One region of the Brevibacterium sp. NPDC056726 genome, then DNA from elsewhere that is predicted to be linked to it. Evidence: predicted binding sites of a transcription regulator. Region 1 holds the regulator's gene; each other region holds the start of a gene.
What was found. The regulator HspR, encoded in region 1, represses chaperone genes until heat shock. The targets are predictions, from matches to a motif close to AAGTTGAGTCNNNNNGACTCAACTT.

Region 1 (3,275 bases):
GAAGGTGCTCACGGTTTCCGGTTGGAAGGCGATGAGGTAGCCGACGGGGACGACCATGAGGACGAGCCAGAGCGGTGTCGTCGAGACCTGCAGTCGGGCCAGCGCCTTCATGCCGAAGATGACGAGCGGGAAGATGATGACGGTGGAGAGGAGGTAGCCGAGCGGACGCGGGATGCCGAGTCCCAGGTAGAGCCCCTGGGCCATGATCGAGCCCTCGAGCGCGAAGAAGATGAACGTGAAGGTGGCGAAGATGATGTTCGTGATCACCGAGCCGTAGTACCCGAACCCTGCGCCGCGGGTGATGAGATCGAGGTCGAGGTTGTAGCGTGCGGCGTAGAAGGCCAGGGGCCAGCCGGTGAGGAAGATGATGATGGCCGCCGTGAGGATGCCGAGGATGCCGTTGGCTGTGCCGTGCGCCAGGCCGATGCTCGCGCCGATCGAGAAGTCAGCGAGATACGCGATGCCGCCCAGTGCACTCGTCGCCACCACGGCCGGTGCCCACGTGCGGTAGGAGCGCGGCGCGAATCTCAGAGTGTAGTCCTCGAGACTCTCGCGCGCTGCGGCCTTCGCCTCGCTGCTCGTCCCCGGTGGCGCCGTCGACTTGTCTGCAGACATCGTCATGGTGGTCTCCTCGGTCGCTCGTCGATCTCAACAGCGCCCATCCTGACAGTCGATTGTTTCGTCCCGTGGCGGGCAACGTTTCGCCCGTGTTTCGACAGCGGGCAACGCCGCGCACAAGGTGCCCTGGTAGGCGCAGTGCGCTCACACGAACCTGGCCGCCGGAGGGTTGCCCGTCGTGAGTTCTCGCACCCCATGACTCGCGCCCTCTGAGGCTCCCACCCTCGCAGCCTCACGCTGCGGCTCATCCTGGTTCGAGCGGCTCTGTTCAAAACGTGAGCCGCCCGAAACAGGGTGAGCCGAAGCGCCGTTCGGGTGGTTCGGCGGGGTTGCACAGATCGAGCGATGTCGGCGAAACGGGCGTGTGCCGGACATGCCGCGCAGTCGGTTGCCTGTCGCGGACGTGCGACCCGCAATCGACGACGATCGCGCCGAGACCAGCGCTCTCCCCAGTAGCGGCGCCCGTGGAGTCCGGGTCGCGACCCGGTTTGCGCCAGTTCGCTCTGAGATGGCCAAGGTTGCCTTGGCCATCTCAGAGCGAACTGGCCACAACCCGATCCGGGCATGAGAAAGGGGCGGATCGCTCCGCCCCTGGAAATGGTGCTCCGCCCCTGGTCACTCCCGCGCTGGGCCGCTCAGGTTGCCGTCACAGCCGCTCGGTACCGCTCGGATCGCCCTCACGCCTTCGCCGGACCGCGGACCCTTCGGGTGGTGAAATCGTCGTAGAGCACGACGGCACCGGCCTCGGATTCGGCGGTGACCTTGGGTCGCCGGCCGCGCGCGATCGAGACGACATCGCCGCCGGAACCGGCAGCGAAGACACGCGAATCGCGTTCGCGTGCCGCCGCCTCGGCGAGGACCTCCTCCTCGAGTTCCCGGTTCCGGCTGCGCAGGGCGTCGATCTGGTTCTGCATCTCCATGATCTTCTTGATCCCGACGAGGTTGACCCCCTCGTCCTTCGAGAGATGCTGGATCAGGCGCAGCTTGGCGATGTCCCGCCCCGAGTAGCGTCGGCCCTTGCCGGCCGTGCGCTGCGGGGTGACGAGACCCATCCGGTCATACTGCCGCAGGGTCTGCGGGTGCATCCCCGCCAATTCCGCCGCCACCGAGATGACGTAGAGCGCTGCGCTCTGAGAGAACTGCATCCTGCCTCACTGCCTCAGCTTGCCTTGGCCCGATCGAGCAGGCCGGCACGCGGGTCGTCGGATTCCGTCGCCGCCTTGTAGGCTTCGACGGCTTCCTTCGCTTCCTTCGAGAGGTTCTTCGGCGCGACGATCTCGACGGTGACGAGCAGATCGCCCGTGCCCTTCTTCGTCTTCACGCCCTTGCCGCGCACCCGCAGGGTCCGACCCGAGGGCGTGCCCGCGGGGATCTTCACCTTCACCGGCTGACCGCCGAGCGTGGGCACCTTGACCTCGGCGCCGAGCGCCGCCTCGTCGAAGCTCACCGGCAGGTCCATCCGCAGGTTGTCCCCGTCGCGGGTGAACACCGGGTGGGGCTTGACGTGGACGGTGAGGATGACGTCACCGGGATCGCCGCCGTTCGGGCTCTGCTTGCCCTTGCCGGCCAGTCGGATCTTCTGTCCGTCCTTGACGCCGATCGGGGTGCGCACGGTCAGCGGCTTGCCGCCGGGCATCTGCAGCTTCACGGATGCGCCGTTGGCCGCCTCGGTGAAGCTGAGGTTCGTCGAGGACTTGATGTCCCCGCCCTTGACCGGTGGCGAATATCCGCCGCCGAAGCCCGTGTCGTAACCGCCGCCGTAGCCGCCGTACGACCCGCCGCCGAACCCGTTGAGGAGATCGGCGAGATCCGGGGGCACGTCGCCGTAGCCGCTGCCGCCGCCGAACCCGCCGCCGCTGTAGGTCGTCCGGGTCCGGGTGCGCCCGCCGCCTCCGAAGAGGTCGGAGAACACGTCGTCGAAGCCGCCGCCGGCTCCCCCGGCACCACCGGCGCCGGCGCTGAACCTGGCACCGCTGCCCATGGCGCGGACCTGGTCGTACTGTTCGCGCGATTCCTTGTTCGACAGCACCTGGTGGGCCTGTCCGATCTCCTTGAACTTGGCCTCCGCCTCGGCGTCCCCCGGATTCGCGTCCGGATGGTACTTCCGCGCGAGCTTGCGGTAGGCCTTCTTGATCTCGGAGTCCGACGCGTCCTTGGAGACGCCGAGGGTCTTGTAGAAGTCCTTCTCGAACCAGTCGTTCTGCGGTCCGGTACTCATCTGGCACCTCCCTTCTTCTCAGTCCTGTTGTGCCTGCCGGTGCGTGTCCGCCCCGGCTCTGTCATTCGTCCGTTCATCTGTCTGCTCACAATCCGCAATCCCCGCGAAGGCTTCCCTCCCGGTGATTCCGGACCGTCGCCGAGGCGGTCCCCGCTCCCAGCGTCCGTGGCCGGACGCTGGGGTGGCGGGTCACCTCGGCGAAGGTGGAACGGTCAGTCCTCTGGCTGCTGCACGCCGACGCGGGCCGCGCGGATGATGCGATCACCCATGCGGTAGCCCGGCTGCATGACCATGAACACCGTCGGCACCTCGACTTCGTCCGACGGCTGCTGCATGAGAGCCTCATGCAGGTGCGGATCGAACTCGTCGCCGACTGCGCCGTACTGCTCGACGCCGACCTTGGCCAGCGCGTCGATGAGCTTGTTCACGTGGGCCTCGA
Region 2 (3,275 bases), on a different contig from region 1:
GACGGCGGCAGGGCGTTCACGGTCGCCGTCCGGGTCGAGGACAATCTGCCCATCGACGTCGATGGCGCCTCCGACTTCATCATCGCGACCCTCCAGGACGAGCGCGGCTGGCAGGACATCGACGACGTGTCGATCGAACTCGTCGATTCGGGGCAGGACGCGATGATCAGTATCGCGAGCCCGAACACCGTCGATGAGATGTGCCTGCCGCTCAAGACGCTCGGGAAGCTCTCGTGCCGCAACGGCCCGAACGTCATCCTCAATGCCAAGCGCTGGGTGAGCGCGACTCCGGAGTTCGACGACATCACGCAGTACCGGCAGTACCTCATCAACCACGAGGTCGGGCATGCGCTCGGTCACGGCCACGAATCGTGCCCGGGTTCGGGGGAGACCGCCCCGCTCATGCAGCAGCAGACGAAGGGCCTGTCCGGCTGCACGCCCAACGGCTGGCCGTCCCAGGGGTAGTGGGTTCGGCCGCCTCGGGGATGACCGGCCGACTGCGATTGACGACAAGCTGAGAGTCGAGGTCAGCCCTCCCTGAACCGTCTGATCGCAACGTCCTGTTGGGCGAGGCGGCGCAGGGCGAGCAGTACCGGTTCGAGGAGCAGGGTGCCGAGCACCGCCTGCCGCACGGCGCTGTCGATCTCGGCGGTGGGCACGGTGTCGACCTCCGCCTCGGCGAGGTCGTGGACGGTGCGCCCGTAGCGAGCGAGGCCGCCGTCGATGAGGTCGATGCCCGCCGCATCGAGAGCCCGCAGCGCCGTGGCGAGCTGGTCGACTTCGACGCTGTCGGGGTCGATCGTCCACCCGAGTTCGGCGACGAGGCCGAGGGCCGCCTCGGTGCTGGTTCCCTCTGGCCCCTGACGGGACGAGCCTGTCTGACGGGGTGGGCCTGCTTGACGGGGGGCCTGCGCGGGCATCGTCGCGTGCTGTGCCGCGCCGAGCACCTCGGAGAACGTCTCCGGCGGATCGTCGATGACGCCGAGCACGCGTTTGGCCGCCTCGATGCTCAGTCGGGCCGGGCCGAGGAGGGCGCGGATGAGCTCGAGACGGTCGACGTGCGCCTCGGAGTAGACCGCCTGCGTCGCCGACGTCCGCTCGCCGGCCGGCAGCAGTCCCTCCCGCAGGTAGTACTTGATCGTCGCCACCGGCACGTCGCTGCGTCGCGACAGCTCAGAGATCCGCACAGAGTCCTCCTTCTTGCGTCTGATCCTTCTTCCGGCTGATTCCACCCTCCGTCCCCTTGACATTGGACAGTATAACTATCCAATATTGGAGAGTGCAGGTATCCATTATGTCAGGAGCTCACGATGACGACGACTCGACTCACCCATGATTACGACGGCGAACTCGTCGTCTTCCACATCGGCATGCGCATCCGTCAGTGGTGGCGCCCCGACCTCTGGCTGCCCGTCTTCCAGGCGATGCCGCCGATGCTCCGCGAGCTCTCGCAGGACCCCGACTCCGGACTCCTCGGCTTCCGGCTGATCGCCGACCCGCGCGGTCCGTGGACGGTGCAGTACTGGAGTTCGCTCGAGAAGCTCTATGCCTACGCCTCCGATCCGCAGGCGTCCCACCGACCCGCATGGTCGGCCTTCAATCGGCGCGCGCGGAATGCGCCGCGTGCCGTCGGCGTGTGGCATGAGACCTACCCGGTGGCCGGTGCGGAGTCGATCTACGTGGGCATGCCCCCGATCGGACTCGCCGAGGTGGTCGGATCCCGCCCGGTCACCGGTCGCAGCCATCGCGCGGCCGACCGCCAGGCCCGTCTGGATCGGTGAAATCACTGGTCAGAGCCTTGGTTCCGATGGGTAAGCGAGACCTCCATCACGCCGGGGAGGGACGGGGAATATCACCGGGAGGATTCTCGTTGATTGAGTCAAACAGACGTATATGAGTCACCCTGGCTCAACTTCCAAAGGAGACCGTTTTGGCTAACTTCTTCGGACCTTCCAGTGGTGGCGAAGGCTCTTTCGACGAGTTCCTCGCCCGCTATCTGCAGGGTCAGAACACACCACGGCAGGGCCGTTCCGTCGACATCAACCGGTTGCTGTCCAAGCGCACGCGTGAAGTCGTCGATGGCGCTGCCGAGTACTCGCGGCGGCGCGGACAGGAAGAGGTCGACGCCCTCCACCTGCTGCGCGTGATGGTCGATTCCGAGCACGGCTCGGCGTCCCTGCGCCAGGTCGGCGCGGACCCCGAGGCGATCGCCCGGGCCATCGACGAGCGCCTGCCCGAATCCGCCGAGGCACGCGAGACCGAGGGCGCGCCGACACTGACCGGCGCTGCCCAGAAGTCGCTGCTCGACGCCTACCAGGTCGCCCGCGCGTTCGGCTCGACCTACATCGACCCCGAACACCTCTTCTTCGCCTTCGTCCTCAACCAGGAGATGCCCGCCGGGCGGATCCTCGCGCAGGCCGGGGTCACGCAGGCGACCCTGCAGGCCGGTGCCCAAGCGGCCGAAGCCAAGCAGACGCAGGGCGGGACGACCGAGTCCGGTGAGGGGGAGTCGATGCTCGAGAAGTTCGGCACCGACCTCACGGCGCTCGCCGCTGAAGGCCGGCTCGACCCGGTCATCGGTCGTGCCACGGAGATCGAGGAGACCATCGAGATCCTCGCCCGCCGCACGAAGAACAACCCCGTTCTCATCGGTGAGGCCGGCGTCGGCAAGACGGCGATCGCCGAAGGACTGGCGCAGGCCATCGAATCCGGCGACATCCCCGCTCAGCTCCTCGGCAAGCGGGTCATCGCCCTCGACCTGCCCGGCATGCTCGCCGGCACCCGCTACCGCGGTGACTTCGAAGAGCGTCTGACGAAGACGCTCGACGAGATCGCCGAGGACGGAGACACGATCGTCTTCGTCGACGAGCTCCACACCCTCGTGGGAGCAGGCGGCAGCGGCGAATCGAATTCGATGGACGCCGGCAACATCCTCAAGCCGCGCCTGGCCCGTGGGGATCTCCACCTCCTCGGCGCGACGACGCTGCGTGAGTTCCGCACGATCGAGAAGGATTCGGCGCTCGCTCGCCGCTTCCAGCCGGTCATGGTCGGCGAACCGACCATCGAGGACGCGGTGACGATCCTCGCCGGACTCGCCGATCGGTACGCCGAGCACCACGGTGTCACCTACGACGCCGAGGCGATCCGCGCCGCCGTCGAACTCTCGCACCGCTACATCACCGACCGGTACCTGCCGGACAAGGCCATCGACCTCATCGACCAGGCCGGCGCCCGGCTCTCGCTCAAGCGGGGTCCGGTCGTCGACACGGCAGCGA
Region 3 (3,275 bases), 160 kb from region 1:
CGTCTCCTTCGACAGCGCCATCTCCTCCATCTTCAGACGGTCGACCGAGCGGCGCAGCTCGTCGATCTCCGCCGGAGCGGAGTCGATCTCCATGCGCAACCGGCTGGCCGCCTCGTCGACGAGGTCGATCGCCTTGTCCGGCAGCTGACGCCCGGTGATGTACCGGTTCGACAGACCCGCCGCGGCGACGAGCGCGCCGTCGTTTATCGAGACCTTGTGGTGGGCCTCGTAGCGCTCCTTGAGACCGCGGAGGATCGCGATCGTGTCCTCGACGCTCGGTTCCCCGACGTAGACCTGCTGGAAGCGACGCTCGAGCGCCGGATCCTTCTCGATGTTCTCGCGGTACTCGTCGAGGGTCGTCGCGCCGATGAGCCGCAGCTCACCGCGGGCGAGCATCGGCTTGAGCATGTTGCCGGCGTCCATCGAGGAGTCGCCGCCGGCACCGGCGCCGACGATCGTGTGGAGCTCGTCGATGAACGTGATGATCTGGCCGTCGGCGTTCTTGATCTCCTCGAGCACCGCCTTGAGCCTCTCCTCGAACTCGCCGCGGTACTTCGCGCCGGCCACCATGGCCGAGAGGTCGAGGCTGATGAGCGTCTTGTCCCGCAGCGACTCCGGCACGTCACCGGCGACGATGCGCTGGGCGAGGCCCTCGACGACGGCCGTCTTTCCGACTCCGGGCTCGCCGATGAGGACGGGGTTGTTCTTCGTCCGGCGGGAGAGCACCTGGATGACGCGACGGACTTCCTTGTCGCGGCCGATGACGGGATCGAGCTTGCCCTCGCGGGCGGCTGCGGTGAGGTCGATGCCGAACTTCTCGAGCGACTGCATCGTGTCCTCGGGATTCTCCGAGGTCACCTTCTTGCCTCCGCGCAGCTCCGGCAGAGCCGCGAGCAGGGCGTCGCGGCTGGCGCCGTTGGCGCGCAGCGCATCGCCGGAGCCGTCATGGCCGCCGGCGGCGGCGAACAGCAGATGCTCGGTGGAGACGTACTGGTCTCCGAGCGAGGTCATCTCCTCCTGCGCCTGGTTCATCAGCTCGAGGGCGGCCCGGGACAGGCTCGGCTGCGCCACGGACTGTCCGCTCACGGTGGGGAAGCCGCCGATGACGGCGGCGACCGCGGTGAGCACGGTGCTGCGGTCAGCGCCGACCTTCGCCAGGAGGTTCGAGGCGAGAGAATCGGGCTGTTCGAGCAGTGCGGCCACGATGTGGGCGGGCTCGACCTGGTTGTTGTGGCGCGCGACGACGTCGTTGACTGCCGTCTGCAGCGCCTCTCGCGATTTGGTGGTCATCTGTGCGTCCATGCGCATCTCCTCAACAGTGGTGGATTGTGCTTCTCTCTGGTGCAACGCCTCCAAAGTTGAGTCTATTCCACTCAACTTTGATTTTCGAGGGTCAGTTCACACAAGCGTTCATGTCAGGGGTCCCATGCCTCCGTCCCGGTCACGACTGCAGCACCGCCTGCAGGTCGAAGCGCCGCAGCACCTTGTCCGCCGCCTCGGGGTCGATGCCGCGTTCGCGGCGGGCCCGGAGCACCTCGTCCCGGGCGGCCTGCATCGCCCGCTTCTGCACGGCGAGGAGCCGCTGGCGGTTCTCCTTGAACTCGGTCGCCTTCTCCGCACTCACCTGATCATCGGGAGTGCCGAGCAGCTGGGTCCGCAGCGTCCTGAACCGGGTCCGCAGCGCCTCGGCGACATCATCGGGCAGGTCGTCATCGGACTGGATCTGCCTGATCGCCGCGGCATACGCGCGCTTCGCGATCTCCTCCGTCTGCCGCCTCTCCTTCTCCGCCTCGTCGTCGATGCCGAGGGCCCCGACGACGGCCGGGAACGTCAGGCCCGCGAGGACGAGGGTGACGAGGAGGACGACGGCGGCGGCGACGAGGATGTAGGAGCGACCGGGGAACGGTTCGCCGGAGTCGGTCAGCTGCGGGATCGACAGGGCCAGGGCGATCGTCGCCAGCCCGCGCATCCCGCCCCAGGTCATGAGCACCGAGTCGCGGACGTTGAGCGGGGCCGCGTCCGGATCCTCCTCCCGGATGCGCTTGCTGATGAGCAGCATCGAGAGCAGGAGCCAGACGAATCGCACGACGATGATGACCGCGGCGATCGCCAGCCCGATGAGCACGGCGCGCCCGAGGTCGGAGCTCTCGGTCTCGATGACGACGCGGAGGTCGAGGCCGATGAGGCCGAACGCGATGCCAGTGATGAGCATCTCGAGAACCTGCCACGTCGTGGCCTGCGTGACGCGTTCGGCGGAGTTGCCCTCGACGTCGCGCCGCCGGACCTCAAGGGCGGCGACGACGACGGCGATGACGCCGCTGGCGTGGAAGTGCTCGGCGAGCAGGTAGACGCCGAAGGGGAGGACGAAGAGGAGTGAGGACCGGGCGACCGTGTGGTCGATGCGCTCCATCACCCACCACGCGACGAAGACGACGAGCCAGCCGATGGCGATCGCGACGACCGCCGAGAGGACGAAGGCGACGGCGAGACTGCCGAAGTCGACATCCGTGTCGGCCAGGGCGGCGGCCATCGCGGTCTGGAAGATGACGAGGGAGGCGGCGTCGTTGAACAGGCCCTCGCTCTGCAGGGTGCTCATGATCCGGCGCGGGATCGACACGGTGCCGGCGACCGCGTCGACGGCGACGGGGTCCGGCGGGGCGAGCATCGCGCCGAGGGCGATGGCCGCGGCGATCGTGATCCCCGGGATGAGGAGCAGCGCGGACCCGGCGACGGCGGCGACCGTGACGCCGACGAGGGCGATGGCCATGCCGAGGATCGTCCGCCACCGGATCGCGAAGAGCGCCCACGAGGTCTTCTGCGCGGCTGCGAAGAGCAGCGGCGGGAGGAAGAGGGGGAGGATGAGCTCGGGGTCGATCGTGACATCGGCGAAGGTGGGGATGAACGCGCCGGCGATGCCGACGACGACCATGAGCGCGGGCCAGGGCAGACGGAGCCGCTGTCCGATGCCGACGACGATGCTCGTCGCCGCGCCGAAGCCGATGACCATGAGCAGAGTCGTCATCGGCATCCTCCTGCGGCGGCGTGTGCGAGCAGGCTGTTCGCACAGGTATCGGTTGCGACAGTGCCCATTGTAGGCTCGCGCTCACCGCTTGAGAGGGGAAAGGATGAGGAAATCGCGGCGCCGAGGCGGGGCCCGGGTGTCGCGGGCCGGTGCGGACCGTGCGATGTCGCGGATGCGGATCGACCATGTGGGCATCCGCGCGGATGCGGCCCCGACGTCGGCTACAGTGGCACTAGCAGGGCGACGCACAGCG

Region 2: the regulator HspR is predicted to act here: its motif matches at 1,891-1,915, upstream of ACFQ91_RS07195 (ATP-dependent Clp protease ATP-binding subunit).
Region 3: the regulator HspR is predicted to act here: its motif matches at 1,356-1,380, upstream of clpB (ATP-dependent chaperone ClpB).

The regions. Positions count from the first base shown of each region.
Region 1 is NZ_JBHTYZ010000001.1:590,043-593,317, forward strand. Features, by position in the region: gene ACFQ91_RS02640 (purine-cytosine permease family protein) at 1-615, opposite strand, end outside; gene ACFQ91_RS02645 (heat shock protein transcriptional repressor HspR) at 1,296-1,763, opposite strand; gene ACFQ91_RS02650 (DnaJ C-terminal domain-containing protein) at 1,778-2,836, opposite strand; gene ACFQ91_RS02655 (nucleotide exchange factor GrpE) at 3,049-3,275, opposite strand, start outside.
Region 2 is NZ_JBHTYZ010000003.1:198,306-201,580, forward strand. Features, by position in the region: gene ACFQ91_RS07180 (DUF3152 domain-containing protein) at 1-465, shown strand, start outside; gene ACFQ91_RS07185 (MerR family transcriptional regulator) at 528-1,187, opposite strand; gene ACFQ91_RS07190 (DUF4188 domain-containing protein) at 1,311-1,781, shown strand; gene ACFQ91_RS07195 (ATP-dependent Clp protease ATP-binding subunit) at 1,931-3,275, shown strand, end outside.
Region 3 is NZ_JBHTYZ010000001.1:747,355-750,629, reverse strand. Features, by position in the region: gene clpB (ATP-dependent chaperone ClpB) at 1-1,302, opposite strand, end outside; gene ACFQ91_RS03300 (Na+/H+ antiporter) at 1,442-3,022, opposite strand.